4 regions of the Bradyrhizobium sp. 87 genome follow, and region 4 is predicted to be linked to each of the others. Evidence: predicted binding sites of a transcription regulator. Region 4 holds the regulator's gene; each other region holds the start of a gene.
The links. The regulator LexA, encoded in region 4, represses DNA repair genes until DNA is damaged. The targets are predictions, from matches to a motif close to TGTTCNNNNTGTGTTCNG.

Region 1 (4,474 bases), 100 kb from region 4:
GTGCGAGACGGTGACGACCATGTCCTCGCGCTGGATCAGGTCCTCGTCCTCGACCTCACCTTCCTGCTCGATGATGACGGTGCGGCGCGGGGTTGCGAACTCGGCCTTCACTTCGGCGAGCTCGGACTTGATGATGCCCAGCACGCGGTCGCGCGAGCGCAGGATGTCGAGATAGTCGGCGATCTCGCCGGCGAGCTTGTCGAGCTCCTCGCGGATTTCGTCGCGGCCGAGTGCGGTGAGGCGTTGCAGGCGCAGATCGAGAATGGCCCTCGCCTGCTCCATCGACAGCCGGATCGTGCCGTTCTCGCTGATGCGGTGGCGCGGATCGTCGATCAGCGTCAGCATGTCCTCGACGTCCCGGGCCGGCCAGTCGCGCGACATCAGGGTGTCGCGGGCGGTGGTCGGGTCGGGCGAGGTCCGGATGACGCGGATCATCTCGTCGATATTGGCGACTGCGATGGCGAGACCGACCAAAACATGGGCGCGATCTCGGGCCTTGGCGAGCAGGAACTTGGTGCGCCGCGTGACGACCCGCTCGCGGAAGTCGACGAAGATCGCCAGCAGGTCCTTCAGGTGCATGACCCGTGGACGGCCGCTGTCGAGCGCCACCATGTTGACGCCGAAGCTCGTCTGCAGCGGCGTGAACCTGTAGAGCTGATTGAGCACCACATCCGGCACGGCGTCGCGCTTCAATTCGATGACGACGCGGTAGCCGTCGCGATCGGATTCATCGCGCAGGTCGCCGATGCCTTCGATCTTCTTTTCCTTGACCAGCTCGGCGATGCGCTCGACCATCGTCGCCTTGTTCACCTGGTAGGGAATCTCGGTGATGATGATCGCCTCGCGCTCCTTGCGGATGGTCTCGATCGCGACCTTGCCGCGCATCATGACCGAGCCGCGGCCGAGGTGATAGGCGGCGCGGATGCCCTGCCGTCCGAGGATGACGCCGCCGGTCGGGAAGTCCGGTCCCGGCACGATGTTGATGAGCTCGTCGATGGTGAGCGCGGGGTTGTCGATCAGCGCGACGCAGGCGTCGATGACCTCGCCGAGATTGTGCGGCGGGATGTTGGTCGCCATGCCGACCGCGATGCCGCCGGCGCCGTTGACGAGAAGGTTCGGGAACTTGGCTGGCAAGACCGACGGTTCGGTCTCGTTGTTGTCGTAGTTCGGCTGGAAGTCGACCGTGTCCTTGTCGATGTCGGCCAGCAGAGCCAGCGCCGCCTTCGTCAATCGGGCTTCGGTATAACGATAGGCAGCCGGGGGATCGCCGTCGACCGAGCCGAAATTGCCCTGGCCGTCGATCAGCGGCACGCGCATGGAGAAGTCCTGCGCCATCCGGACCATGGCGTCGTAGATCGACTGGTCGCCATGCGGATGATATTTACCGATGACGTCACCGACCACGCGGGCGGACTTGACGTACTTCTTGTCCGGCGTGTGCCCCTGCTCGTTCATCGAGTACAGGATGCGGCGATGCACCGGCTTCAGGCCATCGCGGGCGTCAGGCAGCGCCCGCGCCACGATCACGCTCATGGCGTAGTCGAGATAGGACTTCTTCATCTCCTCGAAGATGGAGACGGGGCGAATATCCGAGGGTTGCGCCGGCTGGTCGCCGGGCTTGTCGTCGTCGTCAGCCAAGGGGAAATCCGGTGAGGTTTTATCTGGGAATCATATAGCGCATCGAGCCTCTGATAACCACCCTCGCGGCGTTCTGGGAAGCGCTTTTTCCGCCTATTTTTCCAACAACTTAAGCCCTTGCGAGCGGTGTCTCGGACAGCACTCGCATCGGCCTTGCAAAATCGCCGCTCACGCGTGGAAAACCGCGCGGTGAGCTTGCCGCGTCGGCGCGTTTGCCAAGCCGCAATCCGAGCTCACCCCAAACATGAAGCGGGCCCGGAAATGCCGAGCCCGTCCTGTCGATTAGTGGGATGTTCTGACATGAGATGAGAAGCGCCGCCCATCCGGCCGGGCGTCCGCATCAGGCGCCGCGTTCTTGGAGCGGAATCGCTCAGAACGGGATATCGTCGTCCATGTCGCTGTTGCGGCCACCGCCGCCGGCGGCAACAGGGCGCCGCGGCGTGCTGCTGACCGGACCGGAGGAGCCGAAATCGCCGCCCGGCTCGTCGCCGAAGCTGCCGCCTCCGCCACCGCCGCTACGACCGTCCAGCATCGTCAAGGTCGAGTTGAACCCCTGCAGCACGACTTCGGTCGAGTACTTTTCGACACCGCTCTGGTCGGTCCATTTGCGGGTCTGGAGCGCACCCTCGACGTAAATCTTGGCGCCCTTCTTCAGATACTGTTCGGCGACCTTGCAGAGCCCTTCATTGAAGATCACGACGCGGTGCCACTCGGTCTTTTCCTTGCGCTCGCCAGTCGCCTTGTCGCGCCACGTCTCCGAAGTCGCGACGCTCAGATTGGCGATCGGCCGCCCGTCCTGGGTGCGGCGGATTTCAGGATCCTTGCCGAGATTTCCAACCAGAATGACCTTGTTGACGCTTCCCGCCATCTCCGCTCTCCGCTCCGAATGCCACTGAATTCAAGAAGGCCGGTCCGCTCCCGCGTTCCGCCGTGCCTGTTGAGGCGACCCTATACGCTCGCCGAACACTTGCGGACGACGATCAGGCCGTCACCCTTCCGGTTATCCCCACATATAGCATCGACCTCCGGTTCGTTCCAGATTTGTTCTTGGCGAAGACAGATCTGAAGGCGTGGGATCGATCGGCCACATGTGTTGCGGAAAGGACACGTCGATTGGAACCTTTGTAGGTTCCCAAAAATGGAAGAAAGAACTTAACATTCAGCAAGTTATGGGTACTCGCACTGCCCCGGTCTTGTTGCATTTGGGAGACGGACTCTGCCGCTCCGTAGAGCTACGGTTGCCTCGGACTTAGTTCATATGGGCCCTCGCGCCTGATCAGCCGCTTCGGGGACATAAGAAGCGGACGAAACCTGGGGAGACTGGCAATGAATAAGCTTCTTATTTGTGCAATCGGTGCAGTGGCGATGGGCTTGTCGGCTCCCGCAAGCGCGGCGGACATGGCCGCGCGTCCCTACACCAAAGCCCCGCCGCCGGCGGTTGCCGCCATCTACGACTGGAGCGGCTTCTACATCGGCATCAACGGCGGCGGTGGCTCCAGCCACAAGTGCTGGGACTTCGTCACGCCCGCGACCGGCGTTCTCGTCGGCGAAGGCTGTCACAATGCAACAGGGGGCACCGTCGGCGGCCAGATCGGCTATCGCTGGCAGTCCGCCAATTGGGTGTTCGGTCTGGAAGGCCAGGGCAACTGGGCTGACTTCCGGGGCGACAACGTGAGCACCCTCTTCCCTGGTACCGCTTTGGTGACGGGTGATCGCAACCGTTCCCGCATCGACGCTTTCGGTCTCATCACCGGTCAGGTCGGTTACGCCTGGAACAACGTGCTGCTTTACGTGAAGGGCGGCGCCGCCGTCGTCGGTGACAAGTACGACATCTACGCTGCTGCGGGTACGCCCGGCGCGGGCGCGCTGCTGGCTTCGGCCCGGGAGACTCGCTGGGGTGGCACGGTCGGGGCCGGTCTGGAATTCGGCTTCGCCCCGAACTGGTCGCTGGGCTTTGAGTACGACCACATCTTCCTTGGCGATCGCACGATCGGCTTCACAACGCCCGCGGGTGCGGTATTCGGCAGCGACCGGATTCGCCAGGACGTAGACATGGGCCTGGTGCGCTTGAACTATCGCTGGGGCGGTCCGGCCATCGCAAGGTACTGATCGCGCTGGACATATCGCACTTCGAAGGCCGGCCTTGCGCCGGCCTTTTGCTGTGCAGTTCTCCAATATTAATCGGTCAATAACCGTTCCGTTTTCCGACCGTTGTTGCTTTTGAGTGACACAACTTGCGGCTTCACTGGTGTAAGTACGGCATCAGTTGGGCAAGTGAGTCCGATGCCCTCCCTATCGTGGAAGGCACAATCAGAAACTGGGACTGGGATTAGTTGAAAATGAAAAAGGTTTTGTTGGCTTCGGCCTGTTTGTTCGCTCTCGCCGCCCCGGCTTCGGCCGCTGATCTCGCGGCGCGCCCCTACACCAAGGCCCCGGTGGCCATGGCTTCGGTCTACAACTGGACCGGCTTCTACCTCGGTATCGTCGGTGGCGGCGCTTGGGAAAATTCCTCGACCGACCCGAAGATGAAGGGCGGCTTCGTCGGCGGTACTGCCGGCTACAACTGGCAGACCGGCAATGTCGTGCTCGGCGTCGAGGCCGATGGTTCCTGGGCTGATGTCAGCGCGTCGGTCACCGGCCCCGTTGCCGTCCCCGGCTTCGGCCTCGTCAGCACCACCCTCAGCTCCAAAACCGATGCGATGGGAACCGTGCGCGGCCGCATCGGCTACGCCGTCAACAACGTCCTGTTCTACGGCACCGGTGGTTACGCCTGGATCGACAACAAGCTCAGCGTCAGCGCGCTCGGCGTGACCGTTTCCGACAGCAAGTGGCACTC
Region 2 (4,474 bases), on a different contig from region 4:
CCCCTCGGTGGAGAGATAGATCACCTGACCGCCGTCGACGGGCTGCGCGGCAATCGAGATCAGGCGAGTCGAGGGGTTGGCCTGGCAGGACTCCGATTCCGAGCCGAGGCCGTCGTCGACGACGGCGAAGTCGGCCGCGTCCGCATCCTCGGTGATCTGAACCCGCACCGTGGCGCGCGCGGGATCATCGGTGAAGGCGACATGCACGCCGGCGGTCCAGAACAGCGACGTCAGCTCGACCGAGGTGTCGCCGAGGGCGATGCAGGGATGCGAGACCGATCCGATCTCGCTTCGGGCAAACACCGCGGCCGCCAACAGGGGAACAACCGACGCCAGGATCTTGAAACGCAACATGACGCGCTACTCGCCGGGCCCGGTACGGGGAACTGATGGGCCTTATGGTTTGCAGAGCGTAAAGGAAACTCGTTACCGCCGGGTTGATGCCGGTATCCGGGGATGAGGATCTCAGTCGGTCAGGCGCTTCTGTTCGTTTTTCGCTCGACTTCAGTGAGAACCAAATAGCTGTTTTTGCCGAAGCTGATCGCCCACAGCGCCGCCCAGGCACCCCACCTGTTCCTGACCTCGATCTCGACGGTTTGGCCGGGAGTGGTGCGAACGACGAGCGGCTGGCTCCTGCCCCAATCAATGGTCGCCTCGATCGTGCAGGCGCCGGCCGGCAGCGTGATCTCCAACACGCCGTTGCGCGCAAGCTTCCCAACGCTGGTCCCGTTGACCCACAGCTCGTATGACCTCAGCCAATCAGCGTATTGGGACGCACGAACAAATCTGATGGTGCAGGCATTGGCGTCGGTCATAGCTTCACTCTCGGGGAACGTGCTGTTCGTCAGGAAGATGCCGCGGGCGTATCGGTCAGGCGATCTGGCGCACATCCTCCGCGAGTGCGCGGTAGGACAAGGCCTCGGCGAGATGCAGCCGGCCGATCCTGTCCGCATGATCGAGATCGGCCAGCGTGCGCGCCACCCGCAACACGCGGTGATAGCCGCGCGCCGACAGCCGCATGGTCTCGGCGGCGTCGCGCAGCAGCTTCTGGCCTTGCGCATCCGGTTTGGCAATCTCCTCCAGCACCGAGGCCGGCGCTTCGGCATTGGTGCGAACCTTCGGCAGGCCGGCGTCCGCGTAGCGGGCGAGCTGGATATCCCGCGCCGCCGCCACGCGCGCGGCGACTTCGGCCGAGCCCTCTGCGGGCGGCGGCAGGATCAAATCGGCCGCGGTCACCGCGGGAACCTCGATGCGCAAATCGATGCGGTCCATCAGCGGCCCCGAGATGCGGGCCTGGTAGTCGCCCGTGCAGCGATCGATGCGGCCGCGCTTGCAGGCATAGCCGGGCTCGAACGCATTGCCGCAGCGGCAGGGATTCATCGCCGCGACCAGCATGAAGCGTGCGGGATAGGTGACGCGGTGATTGGCGCGGGACACCGAGACCTCGCCGTTCTCCAGCGGCTGGCGCAGCGAATCCAGCACGCGCGGATCGAATTCGGGGAGCTCGTCGAGGAACAGCACGCCCTGATGCGCGAGCGAGATCTCGCCGGGCCGGGCGCGCATGCCGCCGCCGGTGAGCGCAGCCATGCTGGCGGAATGATGCGGCGAGCGAAACGGCCGCCGCGCCGTCAGTGCGCCGCCCTCGATCTCGCCGGCAACAGAGGCGATCATCGAGACCTCGAGCAACTCGCCCGGTGACAGCGGCGGCAGGATCGAGGGCAGGCGTGCCGCCAGCATCGATTTGCCGGCGCCGGGCGCGCCGATCATCAGCAGGTGATGGCCGCCGGCGGCCGCGATCTCCAGCGCCCGCTTGGCGCTCTCCTGGCCCTTGATGTCGCGCAGGTCGAGCGGCGAGCTTGCTGCTTCATGCACCTTCGGCACAGGCCGCGACAGCACCTGCGTTCCCTTGAAATGGTTGGCTATCTGGATCAGCGAACTTGCGGCGATGATCTGGATGTCCGGGCTCGCCCATGCCGCTTCCGAGCCGCAAGCCGCCGGACAAATCAGCCCCTCCTCGCGCACATTGGCGCCGATCGCGGCGGGAAGAACACCGGCGACCGGCGCGATCGATCCGTCGAGGCCAAGCTCGCCCAGAACGGTGAAGCCGGACAGCGCATCCGGAGGGATCGCGCCGATCGCCCCCATCAGGCCGAGCGCGATCGGCAGGTCATAATGGCTGCCCTCCTTGGGCAAATCGGCGGGCGCGAGATTGACGGTGATCCGCCGCGCCGGCAGCGCCAGCCCCGAGGCGATCAGCGCCGAGCGGACCCGCTCGCGCGCCTCCGACACCGCCTTGTCCGGGAGACCGACGATCGCGAAGGCCGGCAGACCGGGCGCGACCTGCACCTGCACGTCGACCGCGCGGGCCTCGATCCCCTCAAAGGCGACGGTAGAAACCCGCTGAACCATGCCCGAACCAGCCTGCCCTTTTGCACAATTAGGGGTAGCAGAGCGGGCCAATTCTTGCAAGAACAATACAGGAACGGGTCGAGGGGCGCCGGAAGGTCCTAACCAATCGTAAACACGACGAAGACACTACGCCTCGAATGCAAGCTGCTCTGCTCAGCACATTCCAACGAATGTCCGCTACTCCTAGGGGTGCGGGATGGGCCGTGGTCTAACGGGTGAACAATTCAAATGCTTGCAAATCGCCGGAGAAGCGAACGACGGATGTGCACGCGGCTCGCCAAGATTCATTTTGGCGCGGGTTCGCTGCCGCGGGACTGCACGATCACGGATATTTCGGATGGCGGCGTGAAAGTCGTGGCGGAATTTCTGGAAGTGCCGCCGCAATTCACCATCATCTTCGCGCCCGACTATTCCCGGCAGTGCCGCCTGCGCTGGCGCATCGGCTGCGAGTTCGGCGCTGAATTCACCGACTGAGCTTTCGGAAGCGCCCCGCCTTAACGGGACTTTAGCGTTAATCGGTAAGCATCTCTGATCAGTCGCCGAGTGATCAGAGTATGTCCAAGCGTTTGTCCGTCGCCTCTCTTCCGGCGAGATATCTGTTTTCCGCGCTTCTGATCCTGGCCCTCGGCGGCTGTCAGACAACCGGCATCGAGGACATCACCGGCGCGCTCGGCGGAAAGTCGGACACGGCTGGCAGGGCCGAGGCCAAGCCGGACGTGAAGCCGGACATGGATGCGCTGCGCGAGCGCTATCGCGCCAAGCCTGGCGATCCCAACGTCGCGCTCGAATACGGCAAGGCGTTGCGCCAGACCGGCCAGCGCGCGCAGGCGCTCGCGGTGCTGGAGCAGGCCGTGCTCGCCCATTCCAGCAACAAGGCGCTGCTCGCCGGCTACGGCCGTGCGCTCGCCGACAGCGGCAGTTTCCAGCAGGCGTTCGACGTCCTCGGCCGCGCGCATTCGCCCGAGGATCCCGACTGGCATATCCTGTCGGCGCAAGGCGCCGCGCTCGATCAGCTCGGTCGCAACGAGGAGGCGCAGCAATATTACGCCGCCGCGCTGAAGATCGTGCCGGACGAGCCGTCGGTGCTGTCCAATCTCGGACTGTCCTACATGCTGCAGAACAATCTGCCGCGGGCTGAGGAAACGATGCGCCGGGCGCACGAGCGCAATCCCGCCGATTTCCGCGTGCGCGCCAATCTCGCGCTCGTGCTGGGACTCGAAGGAAAGCAGGCCGAGGCCGAAGCCATCGTGAAGGCGGACCTGCCGCCGGATCAGGCGGCGGCCAAGGTCACGGCGCTGCGGCAGTTGCTGGTGAAGAAGCAGCAGCGGGCGGAGAAGTAACTCGCTCGCGCGCGTCAGGATGCCGTGTCAGGAAGCCTTGGTCCGAACGCCTTGCTCAGAACGCCTTGCTCAGGATGCCTTGCGATGCGGGGCTGACCCGCGACCCGACCTGCCCTTCAGCTTCTTCAGCAGCGGCCCGAGCAGCGAGCGCTTCGGCTTCTTCACTTCGCCCCGCCCGGCGAGGCGGTTCGCCATGTTCTGGAACAGCTCGGTGGTGCGGTGGCTCTTGGAGACCTCCGCGATCATCTGGCCGTTGTTGGCCGCGGTCGAGAACAGCTTCGAATCGAACGGGATCACCGCGATCGGCTGGCTCTCCATGGTCTTGGCGAAGGCCTTGACCTCGATCTCCGCCCGCTTGGGCATGCCGACCTGGTTGATGCAGTAGAGCGGCGGCCGGTCGTTCGGCCGCGCCGCCTTCAAGACGTTCAGCATGTTCTTGGTGTTGCGCAGGTTCGCAAGATCGGGCTCGGCCACGATGACGATGTCGTCCGCGTTGACCAGCGCGCGACGGGTCCAGCCCGACCATTGATGGGGAACATCGAGCACGATGCAGGGCGTGGCCATGCGCAGCGTGTCGAACACCGCGTCAAAGGCCTCCGCGCCGAAATCGTAGACGCGGTCAAGGGTGGCGGGCGCAGCAAGCAGGCTGAGACGCTCGGTGCATTTGGAGAGCAGACGCTCTATCAGGGCCGTGTCCGGCCGATCCTGCGACAGCACCGCATTGG
Region 3 (4,474 bases), on a different contig from region 4:
CAGTTCGTCGAGAAAGCGCGAGGGGATCGTGGTCGACCAGGTGCCGTGGATCCGGCGGTTGGTGGCAAAATAGATTTTGGCGCGGCGGCGGGCCCGGGTCAGGCCGACATGACCGAGCCGGCGCTCTTCCTCGAGGCCGGCGCGGCCCTGTTCGTCCAACGTGCGCTGGCTCGGAAACAGGCCTTCCTCCCAGCCGGGCAGGAACACGTTGTCGAATTCCAGCCCCTTGGCCGAATGCAGCGTCATCAGCGACACCGCGTCCTCGTCGGCGCCGCTGTCGCGGTCCATCACCAGTGAGATGTGCTCCAAAAACCCTTGCAGGTTCTCGAACTCCTCCATCGAGCGCACCAGCTCCTTGAGGTTTTCGAGCCGACCCGCGGCGTCCGCCGAACGGTCCTTCTGCCACATCTCGGTGTAGCCGCTCTCGTCGAGCACGATCTCGGCGAGCTCGGTGTGCGAGGTGACCTCGCGCTGGGCGCGCCAGCGGTCGAACTGGGCGACGACGTCGCGCAAGGAGCCGCGCGCCTTCGGCTTCAGCTCATCGGTCTCGACCACCGCGCGCGCCGCCTCGAACAGCGGGATGCGGCGCTTGCGGGCGTGATCGTGCAGCATCTGCACGGTGGCATCGCCCAGGCCGCGCTTGGGCGTGTTGACGATGCGCTCGAAGGCGAGATCGTCGGCCGGTGAATTGATGACGCGGAGATAAGCCAGCGCATCGCGGATCTCGGCGCGCTCGTAGAAGCGCGGGCCGCCGATGACGCGATAGGGCAGGCCGAGCGTGACGAAGCGGTCCTCGAACTCGCGCATCTGGTAGGAGGCGCGCACCAGAATCGCGATCTCGTTGAGCTTGTCGCCCTGGCGCTGGATCTGCTCGATCTCCTCGCCGATGCCGCGGGCTTCCTCTTCCGAATCCCAAGAGCCTGTTACCGTGACCTTCTCGCCGTCCTGGTCCTCGGTGCGCAGCGTCTTGCCGAGCCGGCCCTCGTTGTGGGCGATCAGGTGCGAGGCGGCGGCGAGGATGTGGCCCGTCGAGCGGTAGTTGCGCTCGAGGCGGATGACCTTGGCGCCGGGGAAATCATGGTCGAAGCGCAGGATGTTGTCGACCTCCGCGCCGCGCCAGCCATAGATCGACTGGTCGTCGTCGCCGACGCAGCAGATGTTTTTGACGTGGCGCGTCTGCTCCTTCTCCCCGCTTGCGGGGTCGCGACGAGCTTCGCTCACGCTGAGAAGGTCAGGATGAGGGGCTGCCTCCACGAGCTCAGCTTGCTGAGAGTCCCCCTCACCCGGATCGCTCGGGCGCGCAATTGCGCTGCCGGGCGATCCGACCTCTCCCCGCACGCGGGGAGAGGCAAAAGAAGTCGGCGCTTGGGACAGCAGCCGCAGCCACAGATATTGAGCGACGTTGGTGTCTTGATACTCATCGACCAGGATGAATTTGAAGCGCTGCTGGTACTGCCGCAGGATATCCGGGTGCTCGCGGAAGATGCGGATGTCCTCGAGCAGCAGATCGCCGAAATCGGCGGCGTTCAGGATCTTCAGCCGCTCCTGGTAGCTCGCATAGAGCTTGCCGCCCTTGCCGTTGGCGAACACGGCGGCTTCGCCCGACGGCACCTGCGACGGCGTCAGGCCGCGGTTCTTCCAGCCGTCGATCAGCCCGGCCAGCATGCGCGCCGGCCAGCGCTTGTCGTCGATATTGTCGGCTTGCAGAAGCTGCTTGAGCAGTCGGACCTGATCGTCGACGTCGAGCACGGTGAAGTTCGACTTGAGCTGCGCCAGCTCGGCGTGGGTGCGCAGGATGCGCCCGCCGATGGAGTGGAAGGTGCCGAGCCACGGCATGCCTTCGACGGCATGGCCGAGCATCTGACCGAGCCGATGTTTCATTTCGCGCGCGGCCTTGTTGGTGAAGGTCACCGACAGGATTTCGGATGGGCGGGCGCGGCCCTGGCTCAGGATGTGGGCGATGCGCGTGGTCAGCACGCGGGTCTTGCCGGTGCCGGCGCCGGCCAGCACCAGAACCGGCCCGTCCAGCGTCTCCACAGCCTCGCGCTGCTCCGGATTGAGCCCGGACAGGTATTGCGGGCCTACCGAGGCGCGCGCACGCGCGGCGATGCCGCCGGCTGCGGGCTGGTGGTCGGGGACGCTCTGGGACGTGATCTTGCTCGGCTCGGTCATGCGAATCATTTGCCGGCACCGCGGGGTGGTGAAAGGGGAGCCTTCTTAACAGGGATTGGTCCCTATATGGGGCCGCGGACAGGGGTTTTCCACGTGCGCCGAAAGCCAATTTGTTCCTGTCGGTCAGGCGAATTTCCGGCTTCAGCGGCCCGGAACCATTGTTCCGAGTTGGCGATTGGTTCTGCAAGTGAGGCGCGTCAGCCGCGCCGATCGCAGACAGACATCGAAACAGAGGTTCGGATCATGCTTAGCTGGGTAGTTACGTTTCTGGTTATCGCCCTGATCGCCGGTATCCTGGGCTTTGGCGGCCTCGCCGGCGCGTCGATCGAAATCGCCAAGATCATCTTCTTCATCGCAGTCGTGTTGTTCCTGGTCTCGGCCGTTGTCGGACTGGCACGGGGTCGTAACAGGGTTTAGCGCGCTTACCGCTTCGAGGGCATCGCCACGTTCCGGCCGATGCCCTCGGGCCGCGGGACGGCGCTGTGGGCCTTGACCACCGCTGCGATGCGCTCACGGATGTCTGGGGGAAAAGCCGCCACCTTTCGTGAGCCCATGTCGATGTGAAGCGACATGTTTTCCGATGTGGCGGACAGCCATCCTTCGGTCGCGTGCCGCAGCTCCTGGAAGGTGTGCAGCCGCTTGTCGTCGGCTTCCAGCAGCCAGACCGAGACCTGCACGAGATCGTCGAGGTGGATTTCGCGCAAATACCGCACGTGGCATTCGGCGGTGAAGGTCGAGCCGCCGCGCTCCTTCATGTAGCCCGGTCCGATCCCGAGCGTCAGCCACATCTGGTCGATCGCGCGGTCGAACATCACGTTGTAATAGGCCATGTTGAGGTGGCCGTTGTAGTCGATCCATTGCGGCTCGATCTGCATGATTGACGAGCGGAACGGCACGCCCTCGATCGTTGTGGCAGCAGTCTCCGGCATGTGTCCTTCCCCAGCTATGCGTCCGGTCGCTTGACTTGACCGGTGAGATGTCCTTTGCCACGGTTCGTCTCGTCGGGAGGAACGTCCGTGGGTACGACCATCACCAATAATCCGCCGCGGCCGGCGCCGAAAGCCCTCGCGAGCGCGCTGGAGCAACTTGCCGCGCGGTTCGGCAACCGCCTCATCACCTCGCAAGCCGTCCGCGAGCAGCACGGCCATACCACCACATGGATCGTGAACCAGCCGCCGGACGGCGTGGTGATGGCGCAGGAGACTGCCGACATCCAGGACGTGGTGCGGATCTGCGCGAAAAACGGCGTGCCTGTCATCGCCTTCGGCACCGGCACCTCGCTCGAGGGCCAGGTCAACGCACCCGCCGGCGGAATTTGCATCGACCTGCGCGACATGAACAAGGTGCTCGCGGTGCATGCCGAGGACCTCGACTGCGTGATCCAGCCCGGGGTGACCCGCAAGGCGCTCAACGAGCATCTGCGCGACCAGGGCCTGTTCTTCCCGATCGACCCCGGCGCGGACGCTTCCCTCGGTGGCATGGCCTCGACCCGCGCTTCCGGCACCAATGCGGTGCGCTACGGCACCATGCGCGACAGTGTGCTGGCGCTGAAAGTGGTCCGCGGCGACGGCGAGATCATCACGACCGGCACGCGTGCGAAGAAATCATCCGCCGGCTACGACCTGACGCATCTGTTCGTCGGCGCCGAGGGCACGCTCGGCATCATCTCGGAGCTGACCATCCGCCTGCGCGGCATCCCCGATACGATCGCGGCCGGAGCGGTGTCGTTCGAGACCGTGCACGGGGCGTGTCAGGCCGTGATCCTGGCGATCCAGACCGGCATTCCCGTGGCGCGCATCGAGCTGCTCAACGCCGCGCAGGTGCGGGCCTGCAACGCCTATTCGAAGTTGACCCTGCCCGAAACGCCGCTGCTGCTGATGGAATTCCACGGCAGCGAGATCGAGGTCGCCGAACAGTCCAAGGCCTTCGGCGAGATCGCCAGGGATTGCGGCGGCGGCGACTTCTCCTGGACCACCAAGCCGGAGGATCGCACAAAGCTGTGGCAGGCGCGGCACGACGCCTATTGGTCGGTGAAAGCGCTGCGGCCCGGCGACAGCATCGGGGTGGTCGCGACCGACGTCTGCGTGCCGATCTCGCGGCTTGCCGAATGCGTCGGCGAGACCGAGGAAGATCTCAAGCGCCTCAACCTGTTGTCGCCGATCGTCGGCCATGTCGGCGACGGCAATTTCCACTGCTCGCTGGTCTGCGACACCAACGATGCCGACGAGATGGCGCGCGGCGAGGAGTTCATGCATCGGCTGGTCGAGCGCGCGCAGGCGATGGACGGCACCTGCACCGGCGA
Region 4 (4,474 bases):
CTTGCCGATGGCGTGTCCTGCGACGAATCCGGCTGCGTGACGCCACTGGCCGACGGGAGGCTGGTCGCGCTGGCACTGCGCGTCGACGCTCTCGCAGACGATTGCAGTCGGGCCGCCCTGGTGGTGACGACACGTCCCGCGCCGCCCGATTGCGCGGCGATGGTGGTCGATCGGCAGCGGCTCGCCAGCCAGAGCGCGCTGGCGCTGACGCAGCGTGGTGACGGTTTTGTGGTTCAGGCAGTGAGGGCGAGAGGCACGAGCCGCCCCTGGTTGCCGGCCGGCGCCGGCGAGGATGATTTCGACGGCAGCCTCGCGCCAAAGTCGACCGCGCCTCGCATCAAGGACGCAACGCCGGCGGACACCGACCTGCAAGCCGACGATTGATCTGATGGTGCGGAGCAACGCAGTGGTTCGGTGCGTCCGTTCGGATTCGCGGGGTGCAAACCACACCATCTCGCCGGCCACGGCCGGCGATGGCGATTCAATCCTGACCTCCGACTTCGTAGCCGGAGGGCGGCTCTGTCAGCCGATCGGCAGGTGCGTGACGGTCGGCTGCCTGTCGGCGGTGATCTGCGCCTTGTGCTCGCGCTCGGTGACCGACTGAGTCACCGGCAGTTGCAGCACCGTCGCGCGCTGGCCTTCGACGAGCTGCGTCACCAGCACGTATTTGCCGTCGGGGAATTCGATCGCATCATGATGGCGGTCGGGAACGTGCGGATCGATCTTGCCGAACTTGCCCACGCGGGAATTGATGGTGCGCGTCCAGATCCAGCGATTGTCGTAGCGGACGTCGTCGGCGAAGGCGAGCTCCGTCCCCGGCAGCAGGCAGACGGCAACAGACGGATCGGCTGCAGAGGCGAAGCCGCGCGTCGAGGTGCCGCGGAAGCTTGTCGTGACGATCGTCTCGCCGACTTCGGCGGGGCGCGACGCGACGGCATGTAGGCTGTAGTCACACATCGGGTGCTCCTCATGCTGGGATAGCAACCCGCGTCTCTTATCGAGGCGCAGGCCTCTATCAGAGTGGAAGCACGAACGCTCTGCTTGGTTGTGGGCAAATCTGCGGCTGGCTTCCGCAAGCCGCGATCACATTATCTTTCCCGAATTCAATAGGAACAAAGCTCGCCGCGATGCATTCGGGAGGCGCGTACGCGAACATTGCCAACTTGGCTGCAACGGCCGAACTTGACCGCTGGTCGCTGTTTCCTCGAACAACCGAGCCGCGAAGCGGTGCTGCTTGAAGCGGTGCTGCTTCGTCGGCGTGGCGAGGAGCCAGCGTTGGAGGAGGGGCCGGATAGTCTGTGCAGAACCAGAAAGGCTATCCAGCCGGAGCGGACGATGATCCGCTCCAATCTCTGACCGGCGATGCCGATCGGAAGCGCGCGAGGCGCCAAGCACCTCCGGCATGAAGTGCTTCCGATATGAAGTACTGCCGATAGAAAGACTCCCGGTATCAGTACTTCCGGTAAAGCCCGATCAGCTTGCCCTGAATCTTCACCCGGTTGGGCGGCAGGATGCGGACCTCATAGGCCGCGTTGGCGGGCTCGAGCGCGATCGAGGCGCCGCGACGGCGGAAGCGCTTCAGCGTCGCTTCCTCGTCGTCGATCAGCGCCACCACGATGTCGCCGGTATCGGCGCTCTCGTTGCGCTGGATCAGGGCCATGTCGCCGTCGAGAATGCCGGCTTCGACCATCGAGTCGCCGCGCACTTCCAGCGCGTAATGCTCGCCCGAGCCGAGCATGTCAGGCGGTACGCTGATAGTATGGCTGCGGGTCTGCAACGCCTCGATCGGCGTGCCGGCCGCGATGCGGCCCATCACCGGCACCGCGACGGGACGTTCGCCCTCGTCAGCGGGCAGGCTCGCGCTCGCACGCACCTTGCCGAGATTGCCCTCGATGACGCTCGGCGTGAAGCCGCGGCGGCTGCCAGCGGCTGCCTGGAGCTCCGGCAGCTTGATGACTTCAATCGCACGGGCGCGGTTGGGCAGGCGTCGGATGAAGCCACGCTCCTCGAGCGCCGTGATCAGGCGATGGATGCCCGACTTCGAGCGCAGATCGAGCGCATCCTTCATCTCGTCGAAGGAGGGCGGCACGCCGCTTTCCTTCAGACGCTCACTGATGAACCGCAGAAGCTCGTATTGTTTGCGCGTTAACATCTCGACCAAAGTCCCCCGGTTGATGTCGTCCGATTCCGAGACGCTGAATTCGGCCATAAGCCGCTGCATGCTCGAAACAAATCATGAACAGACACTATATGTTCGATACATGTTCCGCAACTGCTTAATTTACCGTGAACAGAGCAAAGTGCGCGGAACGCGCGTTGCGGGGGCGCTCAGACGGGGAGCCGCAACACTTCGCAAGCCGTGCCGGCTTCGGCCTTCGGCGCGAATGGTGCGCGGACGAGAAGTACCTGTGCTGCAGCGAGATTCGCAAGCAGCGAAGAGTCCTGATGATTGACGGGAACAACGACGCGTGTGCCATCGTCACGCTCCTCAAGATGCGCGCGCAGATAGTCCTCGCGCTGGTCGTTGGCGCCGACGTCGCGGCCGAGCACGGCGCGTTCACGGCGATGGTGAATCACTGAACGGCCCGACAGGGCGCGAATCAGCGGCACCATGAACAGGAAAGCGCACACGTAGGACGATACGGGATTGCCCGGCAGGCCGATCACACCCATTGCGCCGAGTCGCCCGTGCATCATCGGCTTGCCTGGCCGCATCGCGATCTTCCAGAACGCCATCGCGATGCCTTCGTCCCGCAGTGCCTGCTGGACCAGATCGTGGTCGCCGACCGATGCGCCGCCGGTCGTGATCAGGACGTCGGCGCCGCTCTCGCGGGCGCGGCGGATGCCGGCGGTGGTGGCCTCGAGCGTGTCGGCGGCAATACCGAGGTCGATGGTCTCGGCGCCCTCGCTGCGGGCGAGCGCGTGCAGGGCGTAGCCGTTGGAATAGACGATCTGGCCGTGGCCGGGCGTGGTGCCCGGCATCACCAGCTCGTCGCCGGTGGCGAGAATCGCGACCTTCGGACGCCTGACAACGGCAAGGTGCGGATGATTCATCCCGGCGGCGAGCGCGAGGTCTCGCTCGGTCAGACGGCTTCCCTTGCGCAGGAGCACGTCGCCCTCGCGGAAATCGACGCCGGCGGGGCGGATGTGCCGGCCGGCGATCGCGGCTTCCTTGATCGTGATGCGCTTGCCGGCGGCGACCGTGTCCTCCTGGATCACGACGGCGTCCGCGCCAAAGGGAACGACGCCGCCGGTGAAGATCCGCACGGCCTCGCCGGCTCCGACCGTCCCCTCGAACGGTCGGCCCGCTGCGACTTCGCCGATGACGGTGAGCTCCGAATCGATCGTCGCGGCATCGGCCGCGCGCACCGCGTAGCCGTCCATCGCCGACATCGCTTGCGGCGGCTGCGTGCGCCGCGCCACGACGTCACGCGCGAGCACGCGATGGTAGGCCTCGTCGAGGGAAATCATTTCTTCCGGCAGCGGCTCTGCACCCGCCAGCACCGCGGCAAGCGCGTCAGAAACCGGCATCAAGGCCACGGCGAAAACTCCTGCTCGGCACGTTCGGGCGAATGTTCCGCACGTCTTCTAGCCGAGCGCAGGCGCAGAGGCAAAAGCGGCTGAGCAGGCACAGTCATCCCGCCCCTTCACATTGTTCCGGAAGGCAGGATCAAGCGCGTCGCGGCATGATCCGAAGGAGGTCACAGATCGGCAGGAGAGTGGTCATGGAAGCGACGAAAATCATGGCAAGGCGAGAACGCGCCATGGCCTGAATCGATCAGCTCCCTGCCTGCCCGGGAGTTACGTCGGGCGCCTTGGATCCCTGATCCTTGTCGGGCAGCGGGTCGGCTTGGGATTTCAGGTCGGCGGCCTTGCTCACAAGCTTGGCGGAAAGGTCCGAATCTGAAGTTGTCCTCGCGAATTCAAGAAGAAGAGAGGCCTGCTTGGTGAGGTAGGTTTTGCCCAGCACGATGATGCATCCGTCCGTAGAAGTCCCAACGGACTCTAAGAGTCCGGAAGGCGGTATTCCGTTCCCGGAACTCTGTATAAAAATGTACAAAGTGATCCGGTTCCTCAATTTTTCAAAATTGGTCCGTCGGGCCGTGCCGTCGTGGGTTTCGCGACAACGGACCGTCGTCAAATGCCCAATGCCTTCAATGCGTTCCCGACGTCACGCGGCGAGGTCACATGCACCGCCGTCAAGCCGCGCGCGCGCGCTCCCTCGATGTTTTCGGCAAGATCGTCGAAGAACACGATGCGCCCGGCGGGCACGCCGATCGCCGCAACGACGTGGTCGAAGGCCTCCGCATCCGGTTTGCGCAGGCCGATGCTGGACGACAAATACAGCTCGCGGAAATGGCCGAGGAGGTCGGCATATTCCCTCGAGAAATGGTCCACGTGCGGCCGGTTGGTGTTGGAGAAAGCATAGAGCGGCATCTGTTTCGCTGCGCGCGGCAGCAGCTCGGCGATGTCA

Region 1: a site for LexA is predicted at 2,670-2,687, ahead of IVB50_RS17150 (single-stranded DNA-binding protein). Genes of this name have one in related genera too.
Region 2: a site for LexA is predicted at 2,468-2,485, ahead of IVB50_RS10840 (YifB family Mg chelatase-like AAA ATPase). Genes of this name have one in related genera too.
Region 3: a site for LexA is predicted at 2,339-2,356, ahead of IVB50_RS05280 (UvrD-helicase domain-containing protein). Genes of this name have one in related genera too.

The regions. Positions count from the first base shown of each region.
Region 1 is NZ_JADPIQ010000075.1:117,274-121,747, reverse strand. Features, by position in the region: gene gyrA (DNA gyrase subunit A) at 1-1,638, opposite strand, end outside; gene IVB50_RS17150 (single-stranded DNA-binding protein) at 2,009-2,506, opposite strand; gene IVB50_RS17145 (outer membrane beta-barrel protein) at 2,965-3,747, shown strand; gene IVB50_RS17140 (outer membrane protein) at 3,978-4,474, shown strand, end outside.
Region 2 is NZ_JADPIQ010000048.1:256,936-261,409, forward strand. Features, by position in the region: gene IVB50_RS10830 (hypothetical protein) at 1-354, opposite strand, end outside; gene IVB50_RS10835 (hypothetical protein) at 474-815, opposite strand; gene IVB50_RS10840 (YifB family Mg chelatase-like AAA ATPase) at 871-2,409, opposite strand; gene IVB50_RS10845 (PilZ domain-containing protein) at 2,638-2,883, shown strand; gene IVB50_RS10850 (tetratricopeptide repeat protein) at 2,964-3,749, shown strand; gene IVB50_RS10855 (AAA family ATPase) at 3,819-4,474, opposite strand, start outside.
Region 3 is NZ_JADPIQ010000022.1:160,745-165,218, reverse strand. Features, by position in the region: gene IVB50_RS05280 (UvrD-helicase domain-containing protein) at 1-2,181, opposite strand, end outside; gene IVB50_RS05275 (DUF1328 domain-containing protein) at 2,416-2,589, shown strand; gene IVB50_RS05270 (thioesterase family protein) at 2,595-3,101, opposite strand; gene IVB50_RS05265 (FAD-linked oxidase C-terminal domain-containing protein) at 3,189-4,474, shown strand, end outside.
Region 4 is NZ_JADPIQ010000075.1:14,012-18,485, forward strand. Features, by position in the region: gene IVB50_RS16630 (ComEC/Rec2 family competence protein) at 1-384, shown strand, start outside; gene IVB50_RS16635 (hypothetical protein) at 523-957, opposite strand; gene lexA (transcriptional repressor LexA) at 1,451-2,152, opposite strand; gene glp (gephyrin-like molybdotransferase Glp) at 2,329-3,540, opposite strand; gene IVB50_RS16650 (hypothetical protein) at 3,779-3,970, opposite strand; gene IVB50_RS16655 (HAD family phosphatase) at 4,138-4,474, opposite strand, start outside.